Regions from separate parts of the Streptomyces sp. NPDC020422 genome, predicted to be linked through region 2. Evidence: riboswitches for the same ligand, from Rfam matches in the RefSeq annotation. Region 2 holds a riboswitch; the other holds the start of a gene.
The links. A riboswitch is a leader RNA that binds a small molecule or an ion and turns the genes downstream of it on or off. The one in region 2 is predicted to bind S-adenosylmethionine.

Region 1: another riboswitch for S-adenosylmethionine. It lies ahead of thrC (threonine synthase); the one in region 2 lies ahead of ACH414_RS23565 (aminotransferase class V-fold PLP-dependent enzyme).

Annotation. Positions count from the first base shown of each region.
Region 1 is NZ_JBIRVJ010000005.1:157,984-172,986, forward strand. Features, by position in the region: gene ACH414_RS14770 (trehalose-6-phosphate synthase) at 1-1,016, opposite strand, end outside; gene ACH414_RS14775 (hypothetical protein) at 1,085-1,495, opposite strand; gene ACH414_RS14780 (glucosyl-3-phosphoglycerate synthase) at 1,534-2,475, opposite strand; SAM riboswitch class I at 2,597-2,741, shown strand; gene thrC (threonine synthase) at 2,735-4,045, shown strand; gene ACH414_RS14790 (MoaD/ThiS family protein) at 4,060-4,338, shown strand; gene ACH414_RS14795 (cold-shock protein) at 4,755-4,958, shown strand; gene groL (chaperonin GroEL) at 5,382-7,004, shown strand; gene ACH414_RS14805 (hypothetical protein) at 7,082-8,779, opposite strand; gene ACH414_RS14810 (hypothetical protein) at 8,769-10,385, opposite strand; gene ACH414_RS14815 (SRPBCC family protein) at 10,649-11,119, shown strand; gene ACH414_RS14820 (LamG domain-containing protein) at 11,291-13,435, opposite strand; gene ACH414_RS14825 (class I SAM-dependent methyltransferase) at 13,502-14,242, opposite strand; gene ACH414_RS14830 (transporter substrate-binding domain-containing protein) at 14,766-15,003, opposite strand, start outside.
Region 2 is NZ_JBIRVJ010000008.1:359,754-374,756, reverse strand. Features, by position in the region: gene ACH414_RS23575 (cytochrome bc complex cytochrome b subunit) at 1-1,469, shown strand, start outside; gene trpD (anthranilate phosphoribosyltransferase) at 1,608-2,672, shown strand; SAM riboswitch class IV at 2,749-2,864, shown strand; gene ACH414_RS23565 (aminotransferase class V-fold PLP-dependent enzyme) at 3,044-4,453, shown strand; gene ACH414_RS23560 (Lrp/AsnC family transcriptional regulator) at 4,528-4,809, opposite strand; partial or broken gene ACH414_RS23555 (rhomboid family intramembrane serine protease) at 4,806-5,591, opposite strand; gene ACH414_RS23550 (hypothetical protein) at 5,757-5,999, shown strand; gene ACH414_RS23545 (NYN domain-containing protein) at 6,048-7,412, shown strand; gene ACH414_RS23540 (NlpC/P60 family protein) at 7,669-8,697, shown strand; gene ACH414_RS23535 (NlpC/P60 family protein) at 8,891-9,901, shown strand; gene ACH414_RS23530 (hypothetical protein) at 9,950-11,164, shown strand; gene ACH414_RS23525 (PadR family transcriptional regulator) at 11,140-11,700, opposite strand; gene ACH414_RS23520 (MATE family efflux transporter) at 11,821-13,170, shown strand; gene ACH414_RS23515 (glycosyltransferase 87 family protein) at 13,128-14,441, opposite strand; gene ACH414_RS23510 (glycosyltransferase family 4 protein) at 14,529-15,003, shown strand, end outside.

The DNA.
Region 1 (15,003 bases), on a different contig from region 2:
TCCTCGACGGAGAGCAGTACGGGCTGCCAGTCGGGGGTGCCGAACTCCGTGTTGATCTCCTCCGCCAGCTCGCGCACCGAGGCGGTGTACGTGCGGTACACCTCCAGGTCCTGGCGGGAGGGGTAGGCGGAGGCGAGGTGGACGACCTGGCCGCGCCACTCGGGGTGGGCGGTGAGGAGCTCGCGGTAGGCGAGCAGGCCGCGGGGGATGTTCTTGGAGAGTTCCGTGCGGTCGACGCGGACGATGGTCCTGCGGCCTTCGCCCACCTCGGCGCGCAGGGCCGCCAGCCGCTCGTCCACCTGGGGGCGGTGGGCGAGGGCGCGCAGGTCGTCCGCGTCGACGCCCAGCGGGTAGGTGGCGGTGCGGGTGGTGTCGGGGACGAGGGGGTCGGCGAGGAAGGCCGTCGCCCAGGCGGTCGTGTGGAAGCCCAGCTCGTCCGCGCCGAGCATGCCCGCAATCAGCTCGCGGTGGATGTCCTCCGGCAGCATCCGCAGGTACTCCGGCGACGCCCACGGCGTGTGCGTGAAGTGCGCGATCCGCAGGTCGGGGCGCAGGGCGCGGAGCTGCCCCGGGACGAGGGCCAGCTGGTAGTCCTGCACCAGGACCGCCGCCCCCTGGTCCGCGGCCTCCGCGAGGGCCCCGGCGAAGGCCTGGTTGTAGGCGCGGTACGCCTGCCAGCGGCGGCGGAAGGCCGCGTCGAAGACGGGCTCGCGCGGGATGTCGTAGAGGTGGTGGTGGAGGAACCAGAGCACCGAGTTCGCGATGCCGTTGTACGCGTCCGCGTACACCTCCGGGTCGATGTCGAGCATGCGCACGCCCGGCTCGGCGACCCCCCGGCGGACCGCCTCGCGGTCGCCGGCGCCGAGCGCGGCGCACACCCACAGACCACCCTCCGACGAGACGGCGCTCAGGCCCGAGACGAGCCCGCCGCCGCCCCGCCGGGTGTCCAGCGCCCCGTCGTCCCGCACGGTGTACGAGACCGGGCCACGGTTCGATGCGACGAGGACGGAAGCCATGTGGCGAACCTAGCCCGTCACGTAAACGCTCAAACGTACGGATACGAGACAGCGGCGTTCGGCCACGCTCAGTGGTCGCGACGGCCCCGGACGGCCGCCCTGGCCACCAGCCCCGTCGCCGCGAGCGCCACGCCCAGCGCGCCCAGCAGCCACATCCGCTCCCCGTTCGCGCCGGTCTGCGCCAGCACACCGCCCCGCGGACCGGGGCACGGGGCCGGAGGGGCCGACAGGGTCGGGCTCGGGCTCGGGGGAGCGATGGCCGGGGATTCCGTGCACGACGGGCCCCCGGGCCGGGGGCCGCTCGGGTCCTCGCCGGCGCCGATCCCGAAGTCCCCGGAGAGCGACTCGACGTAGCGCCGGCCGAAGGGTTCGACGCCATCGGCGGCGGCCGGGGCGGCTCCCCCGAGGGAGAGCGACCCGGCCACCAGGCCGAGGGACGCCAGCAGGATCCCCGTTCCCGTGGTGAACCGCATGAACATGAAACGGAAATCTATGCAGAAATGAGCATTATCCGGTGCTACGCCACGCGGCGGTGCGCGTACTCCGCGATCTCCGCCATCGGCGGACGCTCCTCCGTGTCCACGTCGTACGTCCGCGGCTCGAAGCCCTCCGCGCCCCGCTCGAACTGGGTCAGCCGGGGCCGTACGAGGTGCCCGCGCGACAGGCGCAACTGCGCCGTCCGGTAGATCGCGGCCGCCATCCGGCCCAGCGCCCGCCCGTCCTGGTGCCGGTGCTTGCGCACCCCCACGTCGACCTGCGCCAGCGCGTCCAGGCCCACCGTGTGCAGGGCGTCGACCAGGAGGCCCAGCTCCACTCCGTAACCGACCGGGAAGGGCAGGCGTTCCAGCAGCGAGCGCCGGGCCGCGTACTCGCCGCCCAGCGGCTGGACGAAGCCGGCCAGCTGCGGCCAGTGCAGATTGAGCAGCGGGCGCGCCACCAGCTCCGTCACCCGGCCGCCCTGACCAGGGGTGTCGCCGAGCGGGCGGTCGTACATCGCCTTCACGAAGTCGACCTCGGGCTCGGTGAGCAGGGGGCCCACGATCCCCGAGACGAAGTCCGCGGAGAAGTCCCTGAGGTCCGCGTCGACGAAGCAGACCACGTCCCCGGTCGTCACCATCAGTGACCGCCACAGGACCTCGCCCTTGCCCGGCACCGCCGGTATCCGCGGCAGGATCTCGTCGCGCGCCACCACCCGCGCGCCGGCCGCCGCCGCCACCTCGGCCGTACGGTCGGTGGAGCCCGAGTCGATGACCACCAGCTCGTCCACCAGCGGCACCGCCTCGGTCATCAGCTCGCGGCGGATCACGGAGACGATCGCGCCGACCGTGGCCTCCTCGTTGAGCGCGGGCAGCACCACGCTCACCCGCGTCCCCCGCTTGGCGGCGAGGATGCGCTCCAGCGGGCGGTCGGCGACGGACCAGGACCGCCGGGCCAGCCAGCGCTCCACCTCTTCCAGCAACGTGATCTCCATCTCGCGGATCGGACGAGCATCTCCACCTTCGGAGCCTTCGGTTACAGTCTTGAACAACGCGGATGCCCGATGCATGTCGGGGTGCCGCCCGCGTCTCACAATCGAATACCGCTCATCCAGAGGGGCAGAGGGAAACGGCCCGTTGAAGCCCCGGCAACCCTCCAGTCGGCTACTCGTCCTCCAGCGAGGCCACCGGCTAGGGAAGGTGCCAAATCCGTCTCATGGCGAAGATTTCGTCATGGGAAAGATGAGGAGAAAGGGCCTCGCCTCCATGGCTGTACAGACCGTCGCACCCGGAACCACCGTCGACCTCGGTCCCGCTTCCGGACTCTCCTGTCGCGAATGCGGCGAATCCTTCCCGCTCGGCCCGATCTTCGCCTGCGAGCTGTGTTTCGGCCCGCTCGAAGTCGCGTACGACCTGCCCACCGGCGACCCCGAGGCGCTGCGCAAGCAGATCGAGGCCGGCCCCGCCAACATCTGGCGCTACGCCCCGCTGCTGCCCGTCCCGGCCGACGTCGCCGAGAAGCCGAACCTGAACCCCGGCTGGACCAAGCTCGTCCAGGCCGACAACCTCGCCCGCGAGATCGGCGTCGAGCCCGGCAAGCTGTACGTCAAGGACGACTCCGGCAACCCCACCCACTCCTTCAAGGACCGGGTCGTCGCCCAGGCCATCGAGGCCGCCCGCGCCTTCGGCTTCACCACCCTGTCCTGCTCCTCCACCGGCAACCTGGCCGGCGCCGTCGGCGCCGCCGCCGCCCGTGCCGGCTTCCGCTCCTGCGTGTTCATCCCGCACGACCTGGAGCAGGGCAAGGTCGTCATGGCCGGTGTCTACGGTGGCGACCTCGTCGCCATCGAGGGCAACTACGACGACGTCAACCGCTTCTGCTCGGAGCTCATCGGCGACCCGCTCGGCGAGGGCTGGGGCTTCGTCAACGTCAACCTCCGCCCGTACTACGGCGAGGGCTCGAAGACGCTGGCGTACGAGATCTGCGAGCAGCTCGGCTGGGTCATCCCGGACCAGCTGGTCATCCCGATCGCCTCCGGCTCCCAGCTCACCAAGATCGACAAGGGTCTGCAGGAGCTCATCAAGCTGGGCCTGGTCGAGGACAAGCCGTACAAGATCTTCGGCGCCCAGGCCGAGGGCTGCTCCCCGGTGTCGGTGGCCTTCAAGGCCGGCCACGACGTGGTGCGCCCGCAGAAGCCGAACACGATCGCCAAGTCGCTCGCCATCGGCAACCCGGCGGACGGGCCGTACGTCCTCGACATCGCCCGGCGCACCGGCGGCGCGGTGGAGGACGTGAACGACGAGCAGGTCGTCGACGCCATCAAGCTGCTCGCGCAGACCGAGGGCATCTTCGCGGAGACCGCGGGCGGCGTGACCGTCGGTGTCACGCGCAAGCTCGTCGAGAACGGTCTGCTCGACCCGACGCTGACGACGGTGGTCCTCAACACCGGCGACGGCCTCAAGACCCTGGACGCCGTGGCCGACAGCTCGCAGGCGACCGCCACCATCCGCCCGAGCCTGGACGCGTTCCGCGACGCGGGCCTGGCCCACTGAGAGGTTACGAAGACATGGCCGTGAACGTCCGCATCCCCACCATCCTCCGCACCTACACCGGCGGCCAGGCCGAGGTGAAGGCGGAGGGGGCGACCCTCGCCGAGGTCATCGCCGACCTGGAGAAGAACCACGCCGGCATCGCCGCCCGGGTCCTGGACGACCAGGGCAAGCTGCGCCGCTTCGTCAACGTGTACGTCAACGACGACGACGTGCGCTTCGAGCAGGGCCTGGAGACCGCGACGCCGGAGGGCGCGGGCGTCTCCATCATTCCGGCCGTGGCCGGCGGCTGCTGATCCCGTACTCCGCCCCTCGCGTACCCACCGGTACCCGCACGCCCTGAATTGCCCCTTCCGCGAGAGAAAGCGGAGGGGGCAATTCTGCATGGTTGAGCGCGGTAGAGTTGGGGAAGTCCCCTCCGCTGCTCATGCCGGCCGCATATGAGAATGCGCCTGTCCGCGACAAGAAGCAGCCAAAGTGCCCGTGCCTTGTGTACCTTCTGCGCGCTTTGCCCGGCCCGACTTGACCCGGAATTCAATGGATTCTCCCTAATTCCCCTTTCCGTGCTGCCCAGAATTCTCGTCCGATTGACCTGTTGCAGAGGGCAGTTGGGCAGATACATTCAGCCGCGGTCGACGCGTTCCGGCGCAGGGTCTGACCCGGGTCCGCGAAGTGCGGGCCCGCGCAAGGGCCAGTAATAGGGGAGTTAGGCATGGCTCAGGGCACCGTCAAGTGGTTCAACGCGGAGAAGGGCTACGGCTTCATCGCGGTCGACGGTGGTGCGGATGTTTTCGTCCACTACAGCGCGATCCAGATGGACGGATACCGCACCCTTGAAGAGGGGCAGCGGGTCGAGTTCGAGATCTCGCAGGGCCAGAAGGGTCCGCAGGCGGACATGGTCAAGCTCGCCGTCTGAGCGCGGCGCGATCGGCCAACGACGCACTTCCGTCGAGGGGCCCGCATCCGGACCGGATGCGGGCCCCTCGCCATGCGCCGGGCATGTGCGCCCGGCACGCGCCCGTACGCGCCCGGCACACGCCCGGCCCGTGCTTGGTGCGAGCCCGGCCCGCGCCCGGCCCGCGCCTTGGCGCGCGCCCGGCCCGCGCGCCCGGCGCGAGCCCCCAGGGGTGACCGATCCTCGGTAGTCGCTTGCACTCGCATGGGGCGAGTGCTAATCATTGGCGTTAGCACTCTGAAGGTGAGAGTGCTTACGAGGATCGGGCAGACGAGGTCCGCGGCCAAGTGGGGCAAGGAACCACGAGGCCCGGGGGCCGTCCGTCGCGGGCGTCGGCGCGGTCCAGGAGCGTTATCCACCCCATGTCCGGGAGGACCACTTCACATGGCCAAGATCATCGCGTTCGACGAGGAGGCCCGGCGCGGTCTCGAGCGCGGCATGAACCAGCTCGCTGACGCCGTCAAGGTCACCCTCGGCCCGAAGGGCCGCAACGTCGTCCTCGAGAAGAAGTGGGGCGCCCCCACGATCACCAACGATGGTGTCTCCATCGCCAAGGAGATCGAGCTCGAGGACCCGTACGAGAAGATCGGCGCCGAGCTGGTCAAGGAAGTCGCCAAGAAGACGGACGACGTCGCCGGCGACGGTACGACCACCGCCACCGTCCTCGCCCAGGCGCTCGTCCGCGAGGGCCTGCGCAACGTGGCCGCCGGTGCCAACCCGATGGCTCTGAAGCGCGGCATCGAGAAGGCCGTCGAGGCCGTCTCGGGCGCCCTGCTCGAGCAGGCGAAGGACGTCGAGACCAAGGAGCAGATCGCTTCCACGGCCTCCATCTCCGCCGCCGACACCCAGATCGGCGAGCTCATCGCCGAGGCCATGGACAAGGTCGGCAAGGAAGGCGTCATCACCGTCGAGGAGTCGCAGACCTTCGGGCTCGAGCTCGAGCTCACCGAGGGCATGCGCTTCGACAAGGGCTACATCTCGGCGTACTTCGCGACCGACATGGAGCGCATGGAGGCGTCCCTGGATGACCCGTACATCCTGATCGTCAACTCCAAGATCTCCTCCGTGAAGGACCTGCTCCCGCTCCTGGAGAAGGTCATGCAGTCGGGCAAGCCGCTGCTGATCATCGCCGAGGACGTCGAGGGCGAGGCCCTGTCGACGCTGGTCGTCAACAAGATCCGCGGCACCTTCAAGTCCGTCGCCGTCAAGGCCCCGGGCTTCGGCGACCGCCGCAAGGCCATGCTGAACGACATCGCCATCCTCACCGGCGGCACGGTCATCTCCGAGGAGGTCGGCCTCAAGCTGGAGAACGCGGGCCTCGACCTGCTCGGCCGCGCCCGCAAGGTCGTCATCACCAAGGACGAGACCACCATCGTCGACGGTGCCGGTGACAGCGAGCAGGTCGCCGGTCGCGTGAACCAGATCCGCGCCGAGATCGAGAACTCCGACTCGGACTACGACCGCGAGAAGCTCCAGGAGCGCCTGGCGAAGCTCGCCGGTGGCGTCGCCGTCATCAAGGCCGGTGCCGCGACCGAGGTCGAGCTCAAGGAGCGCAAGCACCGCATCGAGGACGCCGTGCGCAACGCCAAGGCGGCCGTCGAGGAGGGCATCGTCGCCGGTGGCGGCGTGGCCCTGCTGCAGGCCTCCGCGGTCTTCGAGAAGCTGGAGCTGGAGGGCGACGAGGCCACCGGTGCCAACGCCGTCAAGCTGGCCCTGGAGGCCCCGCTGAAGCAGATCGCCGTCAACGGTGGTCTCGAGGGCGGCGTCGTCGTGGAGAAGGTGCGCAACCTCCCCGTCGGCCACGGCCTGAACGCCGCGTCCGGTGAGTACGTCGACATGATCGCCGAGGGCATCATCGACCCGGCGAAGGTCACCCGCTCCGCGCTGCAGAACGCGGCGTCCATCGCGGCCCTGTTCCTCACCACCGAGGCCGTCATCGCCGACAAGCCGGAGAAGGCGGCCGCGCCGGCCGGCGGCGGCATGCCGGGCGGTGACATGGACTTCTGAGCCTGACGGCTCGGACCCGGTCCTGACGAAGGGCGGCACCCCCCGACGGGGGGTGCCGCCCTTCGGCGTGGGGAGGATCAGCGCACGTCGATGTAGTCGGCCACCGCCGCGGGGGCGTTGAAGTGGGAGGCGTCACCGCTGTGCCGGACGACGTACCAGCCGTCCACAGTGGCCTTCGTCTTGAACGTCGACACACCGTTGGCGGCGGTACGGCCGGTCGCCAGCTGCTTCCAGGCCGACTGGCCGCGGGCCTGGAACCACAGGCTCACCGGAGCGTTCCCGTACGCCTTCCAGACACCGCCGATCTGCTGCTGCACGCCGGCGGTCACGGTCACGACGGCGCCCTTGCGCACCGGCTCCGGCGCCGCGTTCACCGACACCACTCGGGTGGGCGTGCGCACCATGCGGAAGACGACGCTGCCCGACTCGGTGAACACGTCGCTGAGCGGGTGCCGGACCCGGAAGTAGCCGCCCTGGCTCCTGCCGTTGAGGTTGAAGGAGACGGGGAAGTCGCTGCCGTCGGCGTAGGAGGTGGCGAGGACGCGCCAGCCCGTGCGGCCGTCGGCCGAGTTCTCCAGGAGCAGCTTCTCCGAGGCGTACCCGTAGAACTGCTCCGGGTTGTACCAGGGACGGAAGGTGCCGGTGACGGTGACCTTGCCGTCCGCGGCGAGCAGGCCGCGGGAGACGAGGACGCGGCTCTCCTGCGGCATCGCCAGCCGGGCGCCGACGGACGGGAAGGACAGGAACGGGTCGACGGAGGAGACCACCCAGCTGTCCAGCCGCGTACCAGGGGCGGACGGCAGCTGCGCCGTGAAGCGCCCGTCGGCGTCGGTCGATACCGTCTGCCACACCGGGGAGCCCGTGTAACCGCCGGCGGCGAGGCCCACCCGGACCTCCTGCTCGGCGAGCGGCGCGTCGGCGTTCTTCGGGTCGGTCATCCGGCCGGTGATCGTGACCTTCTCACCGGGCAGCAGCCGGGTCTTGTCGGCGCCGGCGGTCACCGTGACGCTGCGGGAATGCCAGGTGCTGATCTGCCGGGTGGAGCCGTACGAGCCGTGCACCTGCTCGCTGTTCTCCGCGTACGAGACGCGGAACTCGTCGCCGATCCCCACCTCGCCGTACGGCTCGCCGATGAACTCGCCCTTCTCGTCCGTGGTCGCCTGCGCCACCCCCGTGTCGGGGGTCAGCCGCTGCACGGAGATGCCGCGGCCGGGGATCGGGACGAGGTCGCCGGAGCCGGGCTGGACGCCGAGGAGCCTGCCCGAGGGGCGGGTGCTGCGGTCGTCCCAGCTCGGAGCGGAGAAGCCGATGTCGAGCTGCGGCTTCAGGGTGAAGTCGAGCGTGCCGGCGTCGGTGCGGGTGAGGGTGTTGCCGAGGGAGTCGGTCGCCGTGATGTCGATGGCGTACTTGCCGAGCTCCGGGATGGTGCCGCCGTCCTCGGTGAGCTTGAGGGTGGTGGCGGCCGGCAGGGAGAAGTAGTTCCTGTTCCAGGAGGCCTGGGTCAGGGCCGGGATCTCGGCGACGACGGCGTCACCCTTGCGGATCTTCGCCGAGACGGCGGTGACGGTGGCCCCGGCGGCGTCCGTCCAGGCGTCCACGTGGAAGGCGCCGCGCTGGTACTCCTCGGTGACGGCGCGGCCGATGCCGACGGTGGCCGGCGCCGGGGGCGTCGGCTCCTCCGCGATGGCGGGGGCGGTGCCCGCGCCGAGGGCGAGGACGGTCAGCGCGGCGACCGCGGACGCGGTGCGCGAGGAGGGGCGAAGGTCAGAGCGCATCGATGTACTTCCCCTTCGACTCGCTGTAGAAGTAGCCGTTCTGCGACTGCTTCAGCACGAGCCACGAGCCGTCGCCGTAGTTCTTGGCCTTGAAGCTGAACTTGCCGTAGGTGTTGGTGGGGACGTCACGCTTCACCCAGTACCACTGGGAGTCGCCCTTGGGCCTGAAGACGAGCATGACCTTGGCGCCGGCGAGCGGCTTCCAGGTGCTGCCGATCTTCTTCTGCACGGTGCCGGTGACCGTCATGTACGCGTTCGTGCGCGGCCGGGCCGGGCTGATGGCGAAGGCGGAGAAGCGGGTCTCGATGCGGGAGAGCTTGACCGGAGTGGTGTCCCGTGCGGCGTAGCGGTCCGTCTCGCCGTGGTGCAGCCGGTAGGTGGCGCTGACGTAGCCCCAGGTCTTGATGTCGACCTTGCAGTAGCTGAAGCTGTTGTCCCACTGCGTCTTGCCGTACCTGAGGTTCTTCCAGGTGCGGCCGTTGTCGAAGGACACCTGGAGGTACATCACCTCGTCCTCGCAGCTGCCCCCGTTGACGCGGGCGGTGGCGCGGACCTCGCCGAACTCGTCCAGGGTGGTGCGGACGCCGCTGTACCAGATCGGCTGGGGGACGGCGATCTCGCCCTGGTCGAAGGCGATGGTCTGGAAGTACACCGAGGGCCGCAGGAAGGTGTACACCTGCGCGGCGTACGTGGCCCGGGCGCCGTACGAGAAGGTGCCGTTGTCGGCGGCCGTCCCGCTGCCCATCACGTTGGTGCCCGGGTCGGTGCGGTCGTAGTAATCGGGCTCGGAGGTCCTCGACACGACGGGGGCGCCCGCGAACGGCTGCCAGCCGTCCTGGGTGAGCCGCTCCACGCGGCCGGACACGGTGACGTCGGTGCCCTTGGCGACCCGGTGCTTGTTCAGATTCGCGCTGATGCGGTACGGGAAGGTCTCGACGCCCACCTTCGGCACCTGGTACCCGGCATTCGGGTCGGTGTCGCCGGCGGGCTCGACGACCGTGGCGCTGCCGCCGCGGATCTCCGCGTTCGGGGTGAACGGCAGCGAGAAGCCGCCGTCGGCGCCGGTGACGGCGGTCGCGTCGACGGTGCGCGAGTTGCCGCCGATGATGTTGGTCAGGCTGAGCGAGACCTTGACCTTGGTGCCCTCACGGGCCGCCGTTCGGGCCCCGGTGGACGGGTCCCAGGTGGTCGCCGTACCGGACAGGACGACCTTCCGGTTCTCGTAGCTGGTGGTCGTACGGTCGAAGGACAGCTTGCTGACACCGGTGTGCAGCTTGTGGCTGTAGGTGCCGCCGGTCCACTTCTGTACGGTGCCGGAGGGCAGCCGGTACTCGACGACGACCGGGTAGTCGCCCAGCGGTGTGCCCTCGGGCAGTTTCAGGGCCTCCGGCGTGGCCCAGCCCCAGATCCGGTCGGTGGCCTCGTCGGCGGGCTGCCAGCTGAGGTCGTCGGTCGAGGCGAGCACAGCGGCGTCCGGGGCGCTGGAGGCGAGGACGCTGACCTTCACCCACACCGCCTCGGACGTCAGGTCGACGACGATCCGACCGTCGTCCGAGGTGGTGGTACGCGTGACGCCGGCCGCGTGGGCGGCGGGCGCGGTCACCATGGCCGGCAGGGTCAGGCCTGCCGACAGCGCGAAAACGGTGGCCGCACGCACGAGGGCATGCGGACGTGTGCGCGTACTGCGCATGAAAAGGACCCCCCACAGGTCAGAAGAGCGGCACCGCGAGGTCTGCGCGGGCCGCGTGGTACGCACGATATCGCTTGTGGATTGAACGTGTTCACTGGATTGCCGGGCGGCAGGAGTCGTGCGGGCCACGCGCGGAGGGGTGATGCTGGTGGAAGGGCTCCTCACGGCGGGAGAACGTCATGATCACGCTGCTGACCACCCCCGCGGACCGCGAGCTGGTCATCACCCGCACCTTCGACGCGCCCGTACGGCGGGTGTGGGAGGCCTGGACCAGACCCGAGCACGTCCGCGCCTGGTACGGCATCTCGGGCCTGACCATGTCCGTCTGCGAGATCGACCTGCGCCCGGGCGGCGCCTGGCGCTGGGGCCAGCGGGCCCCCGACGGGCAGGAGATCGTCTTCTCGGGCAGCTACGAGGAGATCGTCCCGGCCGAGCGGCTCGTCTACTCGGAGTTCTTCGAACAGATGCCGGGCCCCGAGCCCGTCCGCGTCGTCCTCTCCTTCGACGCCACCCCCGACGGCGGCACGGCCCTGACCAGCACGTCCTTCTGGCCGACCACCGAAATCCGCGACCAGGCGCTGGCCGCGGGGATGGAGTCGGGCGTGAAGGAGCAGTACGACCGGCTGGCGGCGTACCTGCGCACGATGTGACCGACCACGCCGGGGGTGGACACCTCTAGGGCAGCTCGTGGCGCGACAACGCCTTGGCCATGGGCTCGCCCGTGCGACGGGCGTAGCGGCGCGCTCCTTGACGACGGGGGGAGGGCCGGGACGGCAGTGCTTATCCCGGCGGCGATGGCACTGGGCGTACGGGTCAGGGGGTCAGCCGGCGCACAGGCAGGGGTCGCTCTCCCCACCCAGGCCGATGACGTCACCGTCCCGCAGAGCACCCTCGTAGGCCTGGATCTCGTCGACCTCGCCCTTCAGGTACTCGCCCCATCCGTCGGCGGTCCGGCCGCGGCCGACCATGAGGGCGCCGCTGCTCTTCCAGCCGTTGGGGAGGTGGGTGGTCGCGCCGGCGTTGGTGTAGCCGTCGGCGTACAGCTTGAGCGTGTCGGTCGCGTCGTCGTAGACCACCGCGAGGCGGGTGCCCCATCCATTGCTGCCGGAGGGCATCTCGACCTGGGAGACGACCTTCTCGGGCGCCCCGACCTCGTCCCGCTCGGGCACGATCAGCTGCCACGAGTACGTCGAGGGTTCGTAGCGCAGCTTGAACGCGTCGGTGTGCTCACCGGCCTGCGAGAGCACGGTCATCGGCCGCGTCGCGTCCTCGTCGGCGATCCGCACGAGGACGCCGATGGTGAAGCTGTTCCCGGTGTCGACGACGGGGCCGTCGGTGGCCGCGTAACCGGTGCCGCCGTCCAGGAGCAGGTTGCCCTCGCCGACGAGCGGCGGCCGCTGGTAGGCGCAGTCGGGGTCGATGTCGGGGATGCAGTCGCTGTTCGTGGCCCGGTAGATCGTCGCGCCGGGCGCGAGCTTCAGTGGCGCGCCGCCGTTCTGCTCCGGCGTGGCGCCGTCGGTCTCGGTGCCGAACGACCAGTGGCCGAGGAGCGTCGGCCTGCGGAGTGCCAGCTCGGACACCTCGTTCGGGACCACGAGCCGGTCGTAGACGCGGACATCGCCGATGTCGCCGTTCCAGCGGTGCTTGTAGCCCGTCTTGGAGAGGATCCGGCCGATCTGGAACGCGCCGGTGGTCGCCGTGGGTGTGACCTTCGTCCTGGTGCCGACCTCGTGGCCGTTGACGAACAGCTGGGCGTCGCCCGTCTCGGTGTCGTAGCGGCCGAGGAGGTAGGCCCACTCGCCCGTCTCGGGCGCGCCGCCCTGGATCTTCGCGTCGCCGAGAGTGAAGGACCAGGTGGGGGAACCGGTCTCGGGGGCGTCGAGCCCCAGGGCGTACGCGGCGCCACCGGTCGCGTCCTGGCTGGCCACGGTCATCGGCCGGCCGGTTTCCGCGGGGCGCACCCAGGCGCCGACGGCGAAGGTCCTGCCGGTGTCCACGGCCGGGGCTCCGGTGGTGAGGTAGGCGTGGCTGCTGCCGTCGAGGGCGGCGGTGGCGGTGAGCGGGGTGCCCGAGGGCGCGGGACGGCCAAAGGTCACGCCGCCGCCCGCCTCGGCCGGCTTGCCGGTCTCGGCGGCGGCGGTGGTGGATCCGGCGGTGTCGGCGAGCTTCCACTGGGAGGTGGGCGCGCTCGCCCTGTTCGGGAAGAAGGTGTAATTGGTGGGCGGGCTCATCCGCCCCGAGCGGTCGCGGGCCTGGACGCTGAGGCTCTGGGGGGCGTTGCTCAGGGGAACGAAGCGGATGGTCGCGGGGCCGCCGAGCTCGGCGGGGCGGACAGTGCCGTACGGGCCGCCGCCGAAGCCGTACTGGTACTCCACGACGTCGGGTGACGCGGAGTCCATGGTGAAGCTGCCGTAGATGCCGACACCGCCGACCCACCAGGTCTCCGCGGGATACTCGGGCGAAGTGATCGCCGGAGCGGTCGGGCTTTGGTTGTCGTGGACGAATCGGCAGTCCGCGCCCGGGGCATCGGAGCTCCAGGCGCCGTTCAGAGCGCCGTCGTTGGCGCGGACGCGCCAGGAGACGACGGTGTCGGCCGGGATGTCGGACGGCACGGTGACCCGGTGGATCTGGTCCGGGTACTGGGGACCGGTGGTGAGGGTACGGCGCTGCTCGGCGCCGTCCGCGTCCGTCCACCGGATCTCGAACTCGCCGGTGAGCCGCTCCGGGTAGCCGATCCGGTCGTCCTCGGGCGGGTCGGTCAGCCGGGCGGTGAGGACCGGCGGCTGACCGGTGTAGGTCGGCTCGTCGCCCGTCGCGCACGGTTTGAAGTTGGTCTGAAGATCGGTGACGAGCGGCCGCGTCGGCGGCAGGTTGTCCACCGCGTACGCCGTGCCGGGCGTGGCCATCCCCACGACCGCGGCGAGGCAGCTGCCCAGCAGCGCGGCTCTGGCACCGCTTCTTCTCATGGCTGACACGTCAGTAGTCCCTCCCCTGTGGCGCCCGGGCCTCGTGACGGCTCGGGCGCGAGGAGGCTAACAGGGGGAACCGAAGCGGCCGACCGAGTTTTCGAGGGGCCGGCGGAAGAGGCCGGTCCAGAGGAACGCCTCGCCGAAGTGGGGCGAGTCGGGGGTCTCGTTGCGCATGCGGCGGAGTGCGATCTCTGTCAGGTCGGCGAAGACGGTGCGGAGCGCCTCGGCCGTGTACGCGAGGCCGCCGTGGAGGGAGCGGTCGCGGTAGAAGGCCGGGTCGGGGAGTTCGGAGCCCATGCCGCCGGGGCCCGCGGCGAAGCAGGTGAGGGCGAAGTGGGCGCCGGGGGCGAGGTGGCGGGCGAGGAAGGCGAGGTAGGTGACGCGGCGGTGGGGCGGGAGGTGGTGGAAGCAGCCTGAGTCGTAGATCAGGTCGTATGTGGCCAGGTCCATGGTGAAGGCGTCGCCCTGGAGGAAGCGGATGCCCGGCAGGCCCGCCTCCCCGGCCCGTTCCCGGGCCCACGCGAGCGCGCCCGGCGAGAGGTCCACCGCGTCCACCTCGAAGCCCCGCCCCGCGAGGAACAGCGCGTTGCGGCCGGGGCCGCAGCCGAGGTCGAGGGCGCGGCCGCCGGTGGGGAGGAGGCCGTCGTCGAGGTAGCCGGCGAGGTTCTCGTCGGGCTTCGGGACGAAGAACGGGACCGGGCGGGCGCGGTCGTCGTAGAAGCCCTGCCACTTGGCGGTGTCCTCGGCGAACAGGCCGTCCAGGAGGCGGAGTACGTCGTCGTCGGTACGGGTGGTGCGGTCCAGGCGGTCCAGGCGTGCCGTGCGGTCCATTCAGGTCCCCTTCCGTGTCAGGTGAACGGTAGGGGAGTTGGGACTGAAAGCCCAGGTCAGGTGGTGTGTGGGGGTGGGCTGTACGGGGTCTGGGCGGGGGTTAGGGAGGGGGCCGGGTGGTGGGGGCCGGGGGAGGGGTGGTGGGGGTGCGGCGGGGGCTTGAAGGGGCTCCTCGGGGGGTTTTCGCGGGGGCGCGGAGGAGGTTTCTCGGCGGGTTTCGCGGGGGCGGGGAAGGGGTTTCTCGACGGGGTGTCCGCGGGGGGCGGGGAAGGGGTGTCGGCGGGTGTTCGCGGGGCCTGGGAGGGGGGTGTCGACGGGTGTTCGCGGGGGCGCGGGGAGGGGGTTTCTCGACGGGTTGTCGCGAGGCCTCCGGGGCGCTGGGCGGCCCCCGCCACCACGCCCCGCCGAGCCACCACGCCCCGCCGAGCCTCCACGCCCCTCCGGCCCCTCAGGCCTCCGGCCCCTCAGGCCTCCGGCCCCTCAGGCCTCTGGCCCCTCAGGCCTCCGGCCCCGCCAGCAGCGTCGGGTCCTGGCCCGCTCGTTCCAGGGACGCCGTCACGAAGCCGTTCTTCTTCAGGTCCTCGACCGTCTCGCGGAGGAAGGCGACCGTCTCCGGGGCGCGCGTGACGGTGGTGCCCACGGCCTGGCGGATCTGCATGAAGCGGGTGTCGAGGAGGCGGACCTCCGGGTGGGCCGCCGCGTAGGCCGTCATCGGCTGGCGGATGCCCGCGCCC
Region 2 (15,003 bases):
ACAGCTTCCTCATCATCATCCTGACGGGCGTCTATCTGACGATGTTCTTCCACCCGTCGATGAACGAGGTGGAGTACGTCGGACCGTACGTCCCGCTCCAGGGACAGCTGATGTCCGAGGCGTTCAACTCGACCATGCACATCTCGTTCGAGGTGCGCGGTGGTCTGCTCATCCGGCAGATCCACCACTGGGCGGCGCTGATCTTCCTCGCCGGCATGTTCGTGCACATGATGCGCGTGTTCTTCACCGGCGCGTTCCGCAAGCCGCGTGAGATCAACTGGCTGTTCGGCTTCCTGCTGTTCTTCCTGGGCATGTTCACCGGCTTCACCGGTTACTCGCTCCCGGACGACCTGCTCTCCGGCACCGGTGTGCGCTTCATGCAGGGCGCGATCCTGTCCGTGCCGATCATCGGCACGTACCTGTCGATGTTCCTGTTCGGCGGGGAGTTCCCCGGCGGCGACTTCGTCGCCCGGTTCTACTCGGCGCACGTGCTGCTGCTGCCCGGCATCATGCTGGGTCTCGTGGTCGCGCACCTCATCCTGGTGTTCGTCCACAAGCACACGCACTTCGAGGGCCCCGGCCGCACGAACAAGAACGTCGTCGGCATGCCGCTGCTCCCGGTGTACATGGCGAAGGCCGGAGGCTTCTTCTTCCTGGTCTTCGGCGTCATCGCGGTCATCGCGGCGATCGCCTCGATCAACCCGATCTGGGCCCTCGGCCCGTACCGCCCGGACCAGGTGTCCACCGGCGCCCAGCCCGACTGGTACATGGGCTTCGCCGAGGGTCTGATCCGTGTCATGCCGGGCTGGGAGATCAACCTGTGGGGCCACACGCTGGTCCTCGGCGTGATGATCCCGCTGGCGATCTTCCCGGCGGTCCTCGCGGCCATCGCGGTCTACCCGTTCATCGAGTCCTGGATCACCGGCGACAAGCGCGAGCACCACATCGCGCAGCGCCCGCGCAACGCTCCGACGCGCACCGCCTTCGGTGTCGCCTGGATCACCGCGTACATGATCATGCTGGTGGGTGGTGGAAACGACCTCTGGGCGACCCACTTCCACCTGTCGCTGAACTCGATCACCTGGTTCGTCCGGATCTTCTTCTTCGTCGGACCGGTCATCGCGTTCATCGTCACCAAGCGGATCTGCCTCGGCCTCCAGCGCCGGGACAAGGACAAGGTGCTGCACGGTCGCGAGTCCGGCATCATCAAGCGCCTGCCGCACGGTGAGTTCGTCGAGGTCCACCAGCCGCTCAGCCAGGGTGAGCTGCACAAGCTCACGGCGCACGAGCAGTACGAGCCCGCGGAGCTGCCGCCGGCCGTCGACGAGAACGGCGTGGAGCGCAAGATCGGGCGCATGGAGAAGCTCCGGGTCAAGCTCAACAAGGGCTACTACGGCGCGGACAACCAGGTCGCCAAGCCCACCGCCGAGGAGTACAAGGAGATCACGAGCGGCCACGGCCACCACTGATCCCCTCGGCCTCCTGATGTAGGTCGCCACGGCGAGAGCCCCGTCCATTCGATGGACGGGGCTCTTTGCCGTCCCCCGGGATCGATAGGGTGGGGGCGTATGCCCGCCCCCGTATGTCACGGATCACCAGGAGCTGCCATGAGCGCTGCGACCCCCGCTGGAGGACTCGACTCGGCGGGCCGCTCCTGGCCCGTCCTGCTGAACGGTCTGCTCGACGGCCACGACCTCTCCGCCGACGACACGGCCTGGGCGATGGACCTGATCATGAGCGGCGAGGCGACCGACGCCCAGATCGCCGGCTTCATGGTGGCGCTGCGCGCCAAGGGCGAGACGGTGCAGGAGATCGCCGGCCTCGTGCGGACCATGTACGAGCACGCCAACGTCATCGAGGTGCCGGGGCGGACCGTCGACATCGTCGGCACCGGCGGCGACGGCGCCAAGACGGTGAACATCTCCACCATGGCGTCGATCGTGGTCGCCGGTACGGGCGCCAAGGTCGTCAAGCACGGCAACCGCGCCGCGTCCTCCGCCTCCGGCTCCTCCGACGTCCTGGAGAAGCTCGGCGTCAACCTCGACCTGAGCCCGCAGCGGGTCGCCGAGGTCGCCGACGAGGCGGGCATCACCCTCTGCTTCGCGATCAAGTTCCACCCCTCGCTGCGGCACGTCGCCGCGGCCCGCGGCCAGCTGGGCATCCGGACGACCTTCAACGTCCTCGGTCCGCTGACCAACCCGGCGAAGGTGCGCTCCCAGGCGGTCGGCGTCGCCGACCCGCGCATGGCGCCGGTCGTCGCCGGGGTCTTCGCCGAGCGCGGCAACTCCGCCCTGGTCTTCCGCGGCGACGACGGTCTGGACGAGCTGACCACCACCTCCACCTCCCGGGTCTGGGTGGTCAGGGACGGCAGCGTCACCGAGGAGCGCTTCGATCCCCGGGACGTCGGCATCGAGCTCGTCACCCTGGAGGCGCTGCGCGGCGCCGACGCCTCGTACAACGCCGACGTCGCCCGCCGGCTGCTCGCGGGGGAGACCGGACCGGTACGGGACGCGGTGCTGCTCAACGCGGCGGCGGCGCTCACCGCCCTGGACCCCGGCCCGGGCACCCTGACGGAGCAACTGGCCGCAGGCATCGCGAAGGCCGCGGAGTCGATCGACTCCGGCGCGGCCCTGCGGTCCCTGGAGCGGTGGATCGCCGCCACCAACCGCTGACCCGCGACCCGCGACCCCGTCCCGGCATGCGGACGGGGTTGCGCGTCGACGATCAGCTGAACTACTTTCTGTACCAGGTCATGAGCGACAGCCTCGAAGCCCCGGCTGGCTGTCCGGCAACCCTCCGTCCGTGGCGGGGTGCCCCGGGTGAAGACCAGGTCGTACGGCAGAAGCCTGCGGCAAGCGCGGACCCCTGCGTACACACCTTGGGGTCCTTGGTCCTCTAGGGAGCAGTGTCTCGTGAGCAAGCGAATGCGCTAGGGCCTTCGGCCCCTTTCTCCATCAACACCCGTATGCGGCACCCCACTTCGCGCTGCCCTGCGGGCCCTTTCACGCCTTTTCGCGCTCTCTTTCCCGCCGGGAGATACGTCATGTCCGCATGCCCGAACGCCGCCGCCACCACCGCCTCCGCCGTCTCCGTCGAGACCGGTGAGTCCGCCGACCCCTGCTGCGCCGCCCCGCTGCCGGTCCTCGGCCGGGACGTCACCGTCCCGCTCGTCACCGGTGGCGAGGTCAGCTACGCGGCCCTCGACTACGCCGCCAGCGCCCCGGCCCTCCAGCGCGTGTGGGACGACGTCGCCGCCTACGCCCCGTACTACGGCAGCGTCCACCGCGGCGCCGGCTACCTCTCCCAGCTCTCCACGGACCTCTTCGAGAACAGCCGGGCCACCGTCGCCGAGTTCCTCGACTGCCGCCCCGGCGACCAGGTGGTCTTCACCCGCTCCACCACCGACTCGCTCAACCTGCTGGCGCAGGTGATCCCCGCCGACTGCCAGGTCTTCGTCTTCGAGACCGAGCACCACGCCTCGCTCCTTCCGTGGCGCGACGCCCGGGTCACCTACCTCAACGCCCCGCGCACCCCGCGCCAGGCGGTCGAGACCCTGGAGCGGGCGCTCGCCGACCGCGACCCCTACGGCCCCGCCCTGGTCTGCGTGACCGGTGCCTCCAACGTCACGGGCGAGCTGTGGCCGGTCAGGGAGCTGGCCGCCGCCGCGCACGCGCACGGCGCCCGGATCGTCCTCGACGCCGCCCAGCTCGCCCCCCACCACCCCGTCTCCGTAAGCGAGTTGGACGTCGACTGGGTCGCCTTCTCCGGGCACAAGCTGTACGCGCCCTTCGGCTCCGGAGTCCTCGCCGGCCGCGCCGACTGGCTGCAGGAGTCCGAGCCGTACCTCGCGGGCGGCGGCGCCTCCCGCACGGTGGCCCGCCGGGCCGACGGCGGGGTGGACGTGGAGTGGCACACCACCGCGGCCCGGCACGAGGCCGGCTCGCCCAACGTCATCGGCGTCTACTCCATCGCCTCCGCCTGCAAGGCGCTCACCGAGGCCGGTTTCGACCGGCTCGTCGCCCGCGAGCAGCACCTGATCGCCAAGGTCCGCGAGGGCCTGGCCGAGGTGCCCGAGGTGCGGGTGCTCTCGCTCTTCGGCGACGACGCCCCCCGGGTCGGCGTCATCTCCTTCGTCGTGGACGGCTGGAACAGCTCCCACTTCGCCGCCGCGCTCTCCGCCGAGTACGGCATCGGCGTCCGCGACGGCCTGTTCTGCGCCCACCCGCTGGTGCGCACCCTGCTCGGCAGCGACCCGCAGGACCCGGGCGAGTGCGGCGCCCCGGAGGCGGCGCCGGGCGAGCGGTCCCTCAACGCGATCCGCGTCAGCTTCGGCGCGGGCACCCCCGACGAGCACGTGGAGCGGTTCGTGGGCGCGGTGAAGCAGCTGGTGCGCGAGGGCGCCCAGTGGAAGTACCGCACCGAGGACGGCCGCTGCGTGCCGGACCGCGGCTGAGGTTCCTCCCCCGTACGAGTGAAGCCGGCCTCTCCCCGCGGGGAGAGGCCGGCTTCACCGTGCGCGCTGCCGCGTCAGGACTCCAGGCCGATCGCGAAGGCCGCGTCCAGGTCGTGCTGGGAGTAGGCGCGGAAGGCGACATGGGTGTCGGTGCCCTCGACGCCGGGGATCTTGCTGATCCGGCCGGGGATGATGTCGGCCAGGTCGTCGTGGCGCGGCACCCGGACCATGGCGATCAGGTCGTACGTCCCGGTCACCGAGAAGACCTCGCTGACGGAGTCGATCGCGGCGATCGCCTCGGCGATCTCGGGGATCCGGTCCACGCTGGTCTTGATGAGCACGATCGCGGTGATCACGGCTGGCTTTCTCCCTCGGTGGCCGCGGTTGGTGGCTTCACTGTAGCCCGCCCGTCGTCCACCACCACCCTCTAAGGAAGCGCCGCGCGAGCCCCCCTTCTCCCTCTGTACCGGCCCCACGCGTAGACGAACCCGATCGCGAACCCGATCACGTGCGCCAGATAGGCCACCCCCGGCCCCGCCCCGGCCGTGCGGGCCGCCAGCCACTGCAGCACGAACCAGAAGACCAGCACGATCCAGGCCGGGAAGCGCAGCGGCAGGAAGAAGAGGAACGGGAAGAGGCTGGTCACCCGGGAGCGCGGGAAGAGACAGAGGAAGGCCCCGAGCACCCCCGAGATCGCCCCCGACGCCCCCACCAGGGTCTGCGCGCTGTCCGCGTGCGCCGCCGCGTACCCCGACAGCGCCAGATAGCCGCAGCCCAGATAGAACAGGGCGAACTCGGCCGGCCCCATCCGCTCCTCGGCCATCGCCCCGAAGACGTACAGGAACAGCATGTTCCCCAGCAGGTGCAGCCAGCTGCCGTGGACGAAGAGCGCGGTCAGCGGGGTCAGCAGGGCCCGTGGCTCCCCGCTCGTCAGCTCGGCCGGGACGACGCCCCAGCGCTCGAAGTACGCGCCCTGCGCCGCGAGCAGCTTCTCGCCCGTGCCGTATCCCGGGTTGAGGCCGGAGACCGGGCTCACGGCGAAGAGCAGAACGCACAGCGCGATGAGGCCGTACGTCACGGTGGGCCCGTTCCGGGCTTCCTGCCACGCGCCGCGGGCGACGCCCCGCCAGTCGATCATGGACAGATCATGGCGTACCGGGGTCGAACTGGACAGAGTGCCTCGCCGTGACACGGGGTACCCGGGAGGCCGTAGGGTTACGGGCAGACTTCCGCAGTCCGACGGCGCACCGCGGTCCCGTACACCCCCGGAATTCCAGGGAAAGCCCAGAAAGAGGACGGCACGATGACGACGGTTCCCCTGCCGACCCCGGAGACCCGCTGGCGCTGCACGCTCTGCGGCAATCTGACCCGCTTCGACGTCACGCGCTCCTCCAAGGTCGTCGAGTACGTCCATCTGGACCTCGCCGGAGAGGCCAAGGTCGAGGAGCGCGAGGTGGTCAGTGAGACCATCGAGTCGGTCCGCTGCCGCTGGTGCAACGCGGTGGACCAGATCGAACTGGTGGACAGGCCGGGTTCCGCTTCCTGAGAAGCGGCCCGGGAGGGCGACGACGACAGGGAAGTGGGGTGACGGATCGTGGAGCAGCCCGCGCACGGTGATGAGCCGACGGGCTCGGCGGACGACGCTGCCGAGGCGCTCGACCGCCCGCTGCCCGAACCCGTACGGCGCAAGGTGGTCGCGCTGGTCGCGGACGCCTTCGGCGGGCTGACCGTCGGCGAGCTGCCCGCCCCGCTGCGCCAGTACGCCCGCTTCACCGCCTCCCGGCGCGCCAAGTTCGCGGGGAACGCGATGGCGGCCGCCCTGGAGAGCGACCCGCTCTTCCGGCAGCGGATCGGCGAGCGCTTCAAGGAGGCGCAGCCCGAGCTGGCCGGCGCCGTCGAGTCCGGTGCCCCGCCCGCCGCCGCCGACCCGGTCGACGTGGCCGCGGCCGCCTATGTGCTGCGCCCGGCCGGCTGGCACAAGCTCGTCGCCGCCGCCGGCGAGGAGGCCGAGCGCGCCGACGCCGAGCGCGCCGACGAGGCGAGCCGGCGCGAACTGGAGCGGCTGCGCGAGGAGGTCGCGGGCGCGAGGGAACGCACCCGGGCCGAGACCGAACAGCTGCGCCACGAGCTGGAGGCCGCCCGCAAGGAAGCCGAATCGCTTCACCGCAAGCTGCGCAGCGCCCAGAGCGACGTGAAGCGCGGCGAGGCGGCGCTGCGGCGCGCCCAGGCCGAGATCGACACCGCACGGTCCGAGGCCGCCGCCCAGGTCTCTGCCGCCGAGAGCGAGTCCCGCCGGCTCAAGGCCCGGCTCGGCGAGGTGGAGGCGGCCCTGGAGGCCAGCCGCCGCGCCGCCCGCGAGGGCCGCTCGGTGGAGGACATGCGGCTGCGGCTGCTCCTGGACACCGTGCTCGACGCGGCCCAGGGGCTGCGCCGCGAACTGGCCCTGCCCCCGGTGTCGATGCACCCCGCGGACACCGTGGACGCGGTGGAGCCGGGCCGGATGTCGCCGAAGGACATCGCGGCGCGCGCGCTCTCCGAGACCGACCCGGCGCTCCTGGACCAGCTGCTCGAACTGCCGCAGGCGCACCTGGTGGTGGACGGCTACAACGTCACCAAGACCGGCTATCCGACGATGCCGCTGGAGAAGCAGCGGCTGCGGCTGCTCGGCGGTCTGTCCGCCCTCGCGGCCCGCTCGGGCGCCGAGATCACCTGTGTCTTCGACGGGGCCGAGCTCGCCGCGCCGGTGCTCCTGGCGCCGCCGCGCGGGGTGCGGGTGCTCTTCTCCAAGCCCGGTGTCACCGCCGACGAGTTGATCCGTCAGCTGGTGCGGGCCGAGCCGCCGGGCCGCCCGGTCGTGGTGGTCTCCACCGACCGCGAGGTGGCCGACGGGGTCGCCAAGTCCGGCGCGCGGCCGGTCGCGTCCGCCTTGTTGCTGAAGCGGCTTTCGCGACTCTCGTGATGAGTCGTCACCACTGAGCGGGATGTCCCTTTTGTGGTCCGCGCAGGGTCAAGTGACCGCTACTGCCCGTGTGATGGCTGTGAATACTTTGTCGCGCGAGCGAGATTTTGCCTATCGGGATTTGAACTGATCACAAGATGGTCACTAGGGTCGGGGCTCGAACCTTCGCGCGGTTGATCATCCATCGGGGATGGCGGCGAGGGTCCCGCCTGCCGCTCGCCCGGTCGGCGGCTGAAGGAAGAAGGAGCTCGCCTTCGTGGCGTCCCACCGTCGTCCCAAGCAGCCGAGCCGCACCCGTGTGACCGTGCTCACCGCGACCGCCGGCCTCGCCGTCGCGATCTCCGCCCAGACCGGCGCCACCGCCGCTCCCAAGCCGAAGATCGACGAGGTCAAGTCCAAGGTCGACAAGCTCAACCACGAGGCCGAAGAGGCCACCGAGCAGTACAACCTCGCCGAAGAGCGCCGCGGCAAGCTCCAGAAGGAGATCAGCGGCCTCCAGGACAAGGTGGCCCGCGGTCAGCAGGAGCTCAACACCCTCCGCGACCAGATCGGTTCGGTCGCCAGCGCCCAGTACCGCTCCGGCGGCATCGACCCGGCGCTCCAGCTCTTCCTCTCCTCCGACCCGGACACCTACCTCGACAAGGCGTCCGCGATCGACCAGCTCGGCGCCAAGCAGGCCGACGTGCTGCAGTCGATCCAGGCCAAGCAGCGGACCCTCGCGCAGCAGCGCACCGAGGCGGCGACCAAGCTCGCCGACCTCGAGGACGTCCGCAAGACGCTCGGCGAGAAGAAGAAGAAGTACCAGGGCAAGCTCGCCGAGGCCCGCAAGCTGCTCAACACCCTGACCGCCGCCGAGCGCGCCAGGATCCAGCAGGACGAGCAGCGCGCCAGCCGCGCCGCCGGCGAGCGCGTCAACCTCGGCAACGAGGTGCCCGCCTCGCAGCGCGGCGCCGCCGCCCTCAACGCCGCCGCGACCCGGCTCGGCATGCCGTACGTCTCCGGTGCCGAGGGCCCCAACTCCTTCGACTGCTCGGGCCTGACCCAGTGGTCGTACCGCCAGGCCGGGGTCCGCATCAGCCGCACCACCTACACCCAGCAGGCCGACGGCGTGAAGATCGGCCGCAGCCAGCTGAAGCCGGGCGACCTGGTCTTCTTCAACAACCTGGCGCACGTGGGCCTCTACGCGGGCAACAACACCGTCCTGCACGCCCCGAAGCCCGGCGCGGTGGTCCGCTACGAGTCGATGGACTACCTCGGCAGCTTCATGTACGGCGTGCGCATCTGACGCGACGTCCACGCTCCCGACCCGCCCTCCGAACGGGTGGTTTGTCGGATCCCGGACTGACGTGACGCCCCGCCGGTGACCTGTGGTCTCCGGCGGGGCGTCACTTTGTGTGCCCGGCGGCTTCGTTGGAGGCGGGGTGATCACCGGCTACTGTCTGCCGCGCCAGTCCGTCGAGCCGAACGGAGCGCGATTCGTGGCGTCCCACCGACGACCCGCCAGGGTCACCGTCCTCACCGCAGCCGCGGCCACCGCGGCCACGGCCCTGGGTGCCGTCCCCGCGCACGCCGACCCGGGCGCCACGCCCGAGAGCACCCGGGTGACCGTCGACCGCCTCTTCGAGGAGGCCGAGAAGGCCACCGAGGGCTACAACCAGGCCGACGAGAAGGCCGACCGGCTGCGCAGGACCGTCTCCCAGGCCCAGGACGCCCTCGCCCGCGGCCAGGAGCGGGTCAACCGCATGCGCGGCGCGCTCGGTTCGGTCGCCGGCGCCCAGTACCGCTCCGGCGGCGTCGACCCGGCCCTCGCCCTGCTGCTCTCCTCCGACCCGGACACCTACCTCGACCGGGCCACCGTGCTCGACCGGGTCACCGCCCGCCAGGGCGCCGCCCTCGCCGAACTCCGGCGCGAGCTGCGCGAGCTGGCCCAGGAACGGACCGAGGCCGGCCGGGCCCTCGCCGAACTGGAGCGCAGCCGCACCGAGGTGGCCCGGCACAAGCGCACCGTCGAGCGGAAGCTCGCCGAGGCCCGCCGGGTGCTCGCCTCGCTCTCCGCCGACGAGCGGGCCGACTACGAGCGCACCTCCCGCTCCGGCCGCGAGGCCCTCGACGAGGAGCTGCCGCCGCTCGCCGACCTCGGCCCCTCCCGGGCCGCCGCCGCGGTGATCGCCGCCCGCAGCGCCATCGGCAAGCCGTACGTCTGGGGCGCCACCGGCCCCTCCGCCTTCGACTGTTCGGGCCTGATGGTCTGGTCGTACCGGCAGGCCGGCATCGCGCTGCCCCGCACCTCCTCCGCGCAGCGGTACGCGGGCCGCCGGGTGCCGCTCTCGCAGGCGCAGCCCGGCGACCTCGTCACCTACCGCAGCGACGCCAGCCATGTGGCGATCTACGCGGGCAACGGGCAGGTCATCCACGCCCCCTACCCCGGGGCGCGGGTGCGCTACGACCCGGTGAACATGATGTCCCACGTCACGGTGACGAGGGTCTGAGCCTCCGCCCGGGGCCCGCTTCGGCCGGCGCCCCGTACGATCGAGGGCGTGGCAGGTCAGGGGAGTGGAAGGGCGCGCGGCGCGGCCGGGTGCCTGGCGGCCGCCCTCCTGGTGCTCACCGGCTGTACGGCCCCGCCGCCGGCCGACCCCGCGACGGGGCAGATCCAGAGCCTGCTCGACCGGCACGCGCGGGCGCTGCTCGACCGGGACGAGGCCGGCTATCTCGCGGCCCTCGACCCCGCGCTCGCGCCCGCCGCGCGCACCGAGTTCGACCGGCTCGCGAAGATCCCGCTCGGCGGCTGGCAGTACCAGGTCACCGACGTCGACCGGGCCGACGGCGGCCGGGCCACCGCGAAGGCCCGCCTCGGCTACCGGATCCGGGGCTACGACTCGGGCCCCGCCACCAGCGAGCGGGTCCTGTCGCTCGCCGAGCGCGACGGCCGCTGGTACGTCACCGGCGACCGGCCCGCCGAGGGCGCCCCGCAGCAGCTGTGGCAGCAGGGCGAGGTGCGCACCGTGACCGGTCGGCGCAGCCTCGTCCTCGGCGTGGGCCAGAGCCCCGAGCGGCTGCGCGAGATCGCGGACGCGGCGGACCGGGCGGTGCCCGCGGTGGGGGCGGCCTGGCACGGGGACTGGGCGGGCCGGATCGTGGTCCTGGTGCCGGCCTCGGTCGAGGCGATGGGCGGGCTGCTCGGCGCGCCGGCGGCCTCCTACCGGGGCATCGCGGCCGTCACCACCGGCGAGACCGGCGGCGGTCCGACGGCCCCCGCCGACCGGGTCATCGTCAACCCGGACGCGTACGGAGTGCTCGGCGGCTTCGGCCGGCAGCTGGTCCTCACCCACGAGACCACCCATGTCGCGACCCGGGCCCAGACCACCCCGTCCACCCCGGTCTGGCTCTCCGAGGGCTTCGCCGACTGGGTCGCCTACCGCGGCACCGGCCGCACCCCCGCCCAGGCCGCCCCCGAGCTGCGCCGCGCGGTCCTCGCGGACGGGGCACCGGCCGCACTGCCCGACGACAGGGACTTCACCTTCGGCGGCGACGCGGACGCGATGGCCCGCGCCTACGAGGGCGGCTGGCTGGCATGTGCGATGGTCGCCGACCGCTGGGGCGAGGCGAAACTGACCGCGTTCTACCGGGCGGTCGGCGCCCACCCGCAGCGCGAGGGCGCGCTGGAGAAGGCGCTGAAGGACGTCCTGGACACCAGCCCGGAGGAGTTCACGGCGAGCTGGCGCGGCTACGTGGCCGAGCGGCTCGCCTGACGGGCCGCCGCCTCGCGGTCCAGCTCCGCCAGGGTCTCGGCGAGCCAGGCCTTCTCCTCCGTGCCCGTCGCGCGGGCGATCCGCAGCATCCCGCGGCGGAAGGGGTCGGGCTCCTCCTCCACGCGGACCGGGGCGCCGTCCGCGTAGAAGAAGCTGGCCGGGGTGGTGAGGAAGTCCAGCCGGCGGCGCAGCACGACGGCCTGCTCGGCGGGGTCGGGGAGCCGGCCGAGGAAGGCGAGCAGGGTGAAGAAGCGCTGGCCGTCGCTGATCTCGACGTCCTTGGGGGAGCGCAGCCGGCCGAGGAGCTCGGCCCGGCCCGCCTCGGTCAGCGAGAGGGTGCGGCGCGGGGCCGCGCCCGCGCCCGGTTCCGTACGGCTGTCGACCAGGCCGCTCTTCACCAGACGGTTGATCGCCGGATAGAGCGCCCCGTCGCTGACCGGGCGGACGTGGCCGCTCAGGCCGTGGATGCGCTCCTTGAGCTCGTAGCCGTGCAGCGGCCGTTCGTCGAGGAAGCCGAGGATCGTCAGCTCCAGCACCGGTCTGCTCCTTCGCGCTTGTCGTGCCCCCGTCGCCCATGCTACCTCTTTTAGAGATACCTCGATCCGAGGTATTCGATGCGCCGGCATCCGCTCGCTCGCACCGAAAGGGGCGCCCGCATGGGCACGCACCGCCGTACCCTCGTCCGGCTCGCCGGACCCGTCTACCTCGAACTCCTCGCCGGAGTCGCCGCCGGCATCATCAACATGGTCTGGGTCGCCCGCCTCGGCGGGGACGCCGTCGCCGCCGTCGCCGTCGCCACCAACGTCGAGAACCTGCTCCTCGGCGTCGTCCTGATGGCCGCCTCCGGCACCACCGTCCTGGTCGCCCGGGCCAGAGGCGCCGACGACCCCGGGGCGCTGCGCTCGGCCGTGCGCGGCGGCGCCGCCCTCGGCGCGCTGCTCGTCCCGCCCGTCGCGGTCGGCGGCCTGCTGCTCCGCGACCCGCTCGCCGCACTGCTCCTGGGCGGGGCCGGCCACCCGGCGCACGCCCTCGCGAGCGCCTACTTCGCGATCTCGCTGCCCGGCATGGGCGTCTTCTTCGCCACCACCGTCCTCGACGGCGTCCTCAAGGGCACCGGCGACACCCGCACCCCCATGCGGCTCGCCTTCCTCGCCAACGGGCTGATCCTCGTCCTGGACCCGCTGCTGATCCACGCCCACGGGGTGGAGGGCGCCGCCGTCGCCACGCTCGCCGGCCGCACCGCCGCCCTCGCCGTCGGTCTGCTCGCCCTGCGCCGCAACGCCGTGCTGCGGGCCGCCCGCGCGACCCGCCCCGCCGCCGGCACCCTGTCCGCCCTGCGCCGCACCGCCGCCACCGGGCTGCCCATGTCCGTCGACTTCGTCGTCCGGATGGGCGGGGCCCTCGCCCTCGTCTCCGCCGTCGCCCGGCTCGGCGTCACCGAGATCGCCGCCTACGGCATCGCCACCAAGGCCATGTACGTCGCCACCATGGCCTTCTACGCGGTCAAGCAGGCGGCCTCCATCCACACCGCCCATCTGCTCGGCGCCGGCCGGGAGGAACGCCGGGCGGTCGGACGCGAGGCCCTCCTGCTCGGCGCCGCCCTCGGCACCGGCGCGGCCCTGGCGCTGCTCCTCGCCGCGGGACCCGTGATGCGCGGCTTCGGCGCGGAGCCGGAGGTCGCCGCGGCCGGGGCGCTGTTCCTGCGCTGCCTGGGGCCGTACCTGGTGCTGATGGCCGGGTTCATCGCCCTGGCCGGGGTCTTCGAGGGCAGCGGGGGCTCACCGCGGCTGGCCCGGATCACCGTCGCCGGCGTCCTGCTGCAACTCCCCCTCGCGTACGCCCTGTCGGCGGCCCTCGGTCTCGCCGGGGTCTGTCTGGCCATGGCGCTCGCGACGGCGGGCCAGTGCACCGCGCTCGGGGTGCTGCACCGGCGCACCCACCGCCCCGACGCCGGGGCGGACCGTCAGGAGGAGGCCGAGACCGGCGTCTTCTCGCGCTCCGGATGAGCCGGGACCGGGACCGCGACCGGCGTCAGGCGCGGCTCCGTCACCGTCTGCCGCCACAGGATCCGGCAGGCGGAGAAGCAGGCCGCGACGAGCAGCCCGTTGCGGACCAGGAGCAGCGCGATGCCCAGCGGGTCGCTGTGCGAGACGTGCGAGAACCACACCGGGAACTCGAACTGCGTCACCGCCGTCGCCCACAGCACCAGATGCGCGGGCCGGCGCATCCGGCTCGCCCGGTAGACCAGGCACACCGCGGCCAGGCCCACCAGCCAGATCATGTACTGCGGGCTGATCACCCGGCTCGTCGTGGTGAACAGCAGCACCGCCACGAAGGCCGCGTCCGCCGTCGTGCTCGTCGAGAAGCGACGGGTCCGCAGCCGCCACACGAGGAGCCAGCCGAAGGCGGCGATCGACAGGACCATCGCCGCCGTCGACACCGCGGCGACCCCGGGGCCGAGGAACTCGATCGAGCCGTAGTTCATCCGCGCCTCGCCCGGCCAGCCGAAGTTCTCGGCGACGTGGAAGACCAGCGCGCCCAGCGACTCGACCTCGGTGCCCCGGTCCCGCTGGAAGCCGAGGAAGGCGAGCGCCCCGGGCGCCGCGAGCACACACAGCAGCAGCACCCCGGCCGCCGTGCCGGCCGCCGCCGGCCAGGAGCGCAGGGTGGCCCGGCCGCGCGCGGTGCCCGCGAGCAGCAGCGCGGGCCAGACCTTCAGCATCGCCCCGAAACCGGCGAGCGCGCCGAGCACGGCGGGGCTGCGCACCGCCGCGAGGAGTCCCGCCACGGCCACCGCCGTCACCATCAGGTCGTAGCGCGCGTACGCGGTCGGCCCGAGCAGCGCCACACCCGCCAGCCACAGCCAGGCCCCGCGCATCGAGCGGCCCGGGCGCCGGCCCGTGTACACCAGCAGCCCGAAGACGAGGGCGTCGCACAGCAGGGCCAGCACGAAGAAGGCGGCCGAGTAGCCGAGGAAGGGCAGCAGGGCGGGGGAGAGGATCGCCAGCGCGGCGGCCGGCGGGTACTGCCAGGTGACGTCGTCCAGCGGATACGTGCCGGTCCTCAGGACCTCGTACCAACCCTGGTAGATGTGCTCGACGTCGCTCGTCACGTCCGGGCCGGGGATCACCACGACCTTGAAGACGCACAGCAACAGCAGGATCCGGGTGAGCGACCAGACGCCGATCGGCAGTCGCAGGCCGTCGCGCGCCACCTCGCGCGCCAGCGCGCCGCGTACGAGGCCGTCCTGTGCCGGGGTCCCCACTGCGCCCGTCATCCCTGTCCTGTTCCTGTCCTGTCGGTCCGCCGGGGCGGAGGGTGGTGGTGCCGGGCTGCGGGCGCGATCACGGTACTGTCGGCCACGATGCACAAGACCCTGATCGTAACGAACGACTTCCCGCCACGACCCGGCGGAATCCAGGCCTTCCTGCACAACATGGCGCTGCGCCTGGATCCCGAGCGGATCGTGGTCTACGCCTCCACGTGGAAGCGCAGCCGCGAGGGGATCGAGGCGACCGCCGCGTTCGACGCGGAACAGCCTTTCACGGTCGTCCGCGACCGCACCACCATGCTGCTGCCGACTCCTCGGGTCACCGCCCGGGCCACCGCCCTGCTGCGCGAGCACGGCTGCGAGTCGGTCTGGTTCGGCGCCGCGGCCCCGCTCGGCCTGATGGCCCCCGCCCTGCGGCGCGCGGGCGCCCGGCGCCTGGTCGCCACCACGCACGGCCACGAGGCCGGCTGGGCCCAGCTGCCGGCCTCCCGGCAGCTGCTGCGGCGGATCGGCGAGGGCACCGACACGATCACCTACCTCGGCGAGTACACCCGCTCGCGGATCGCGG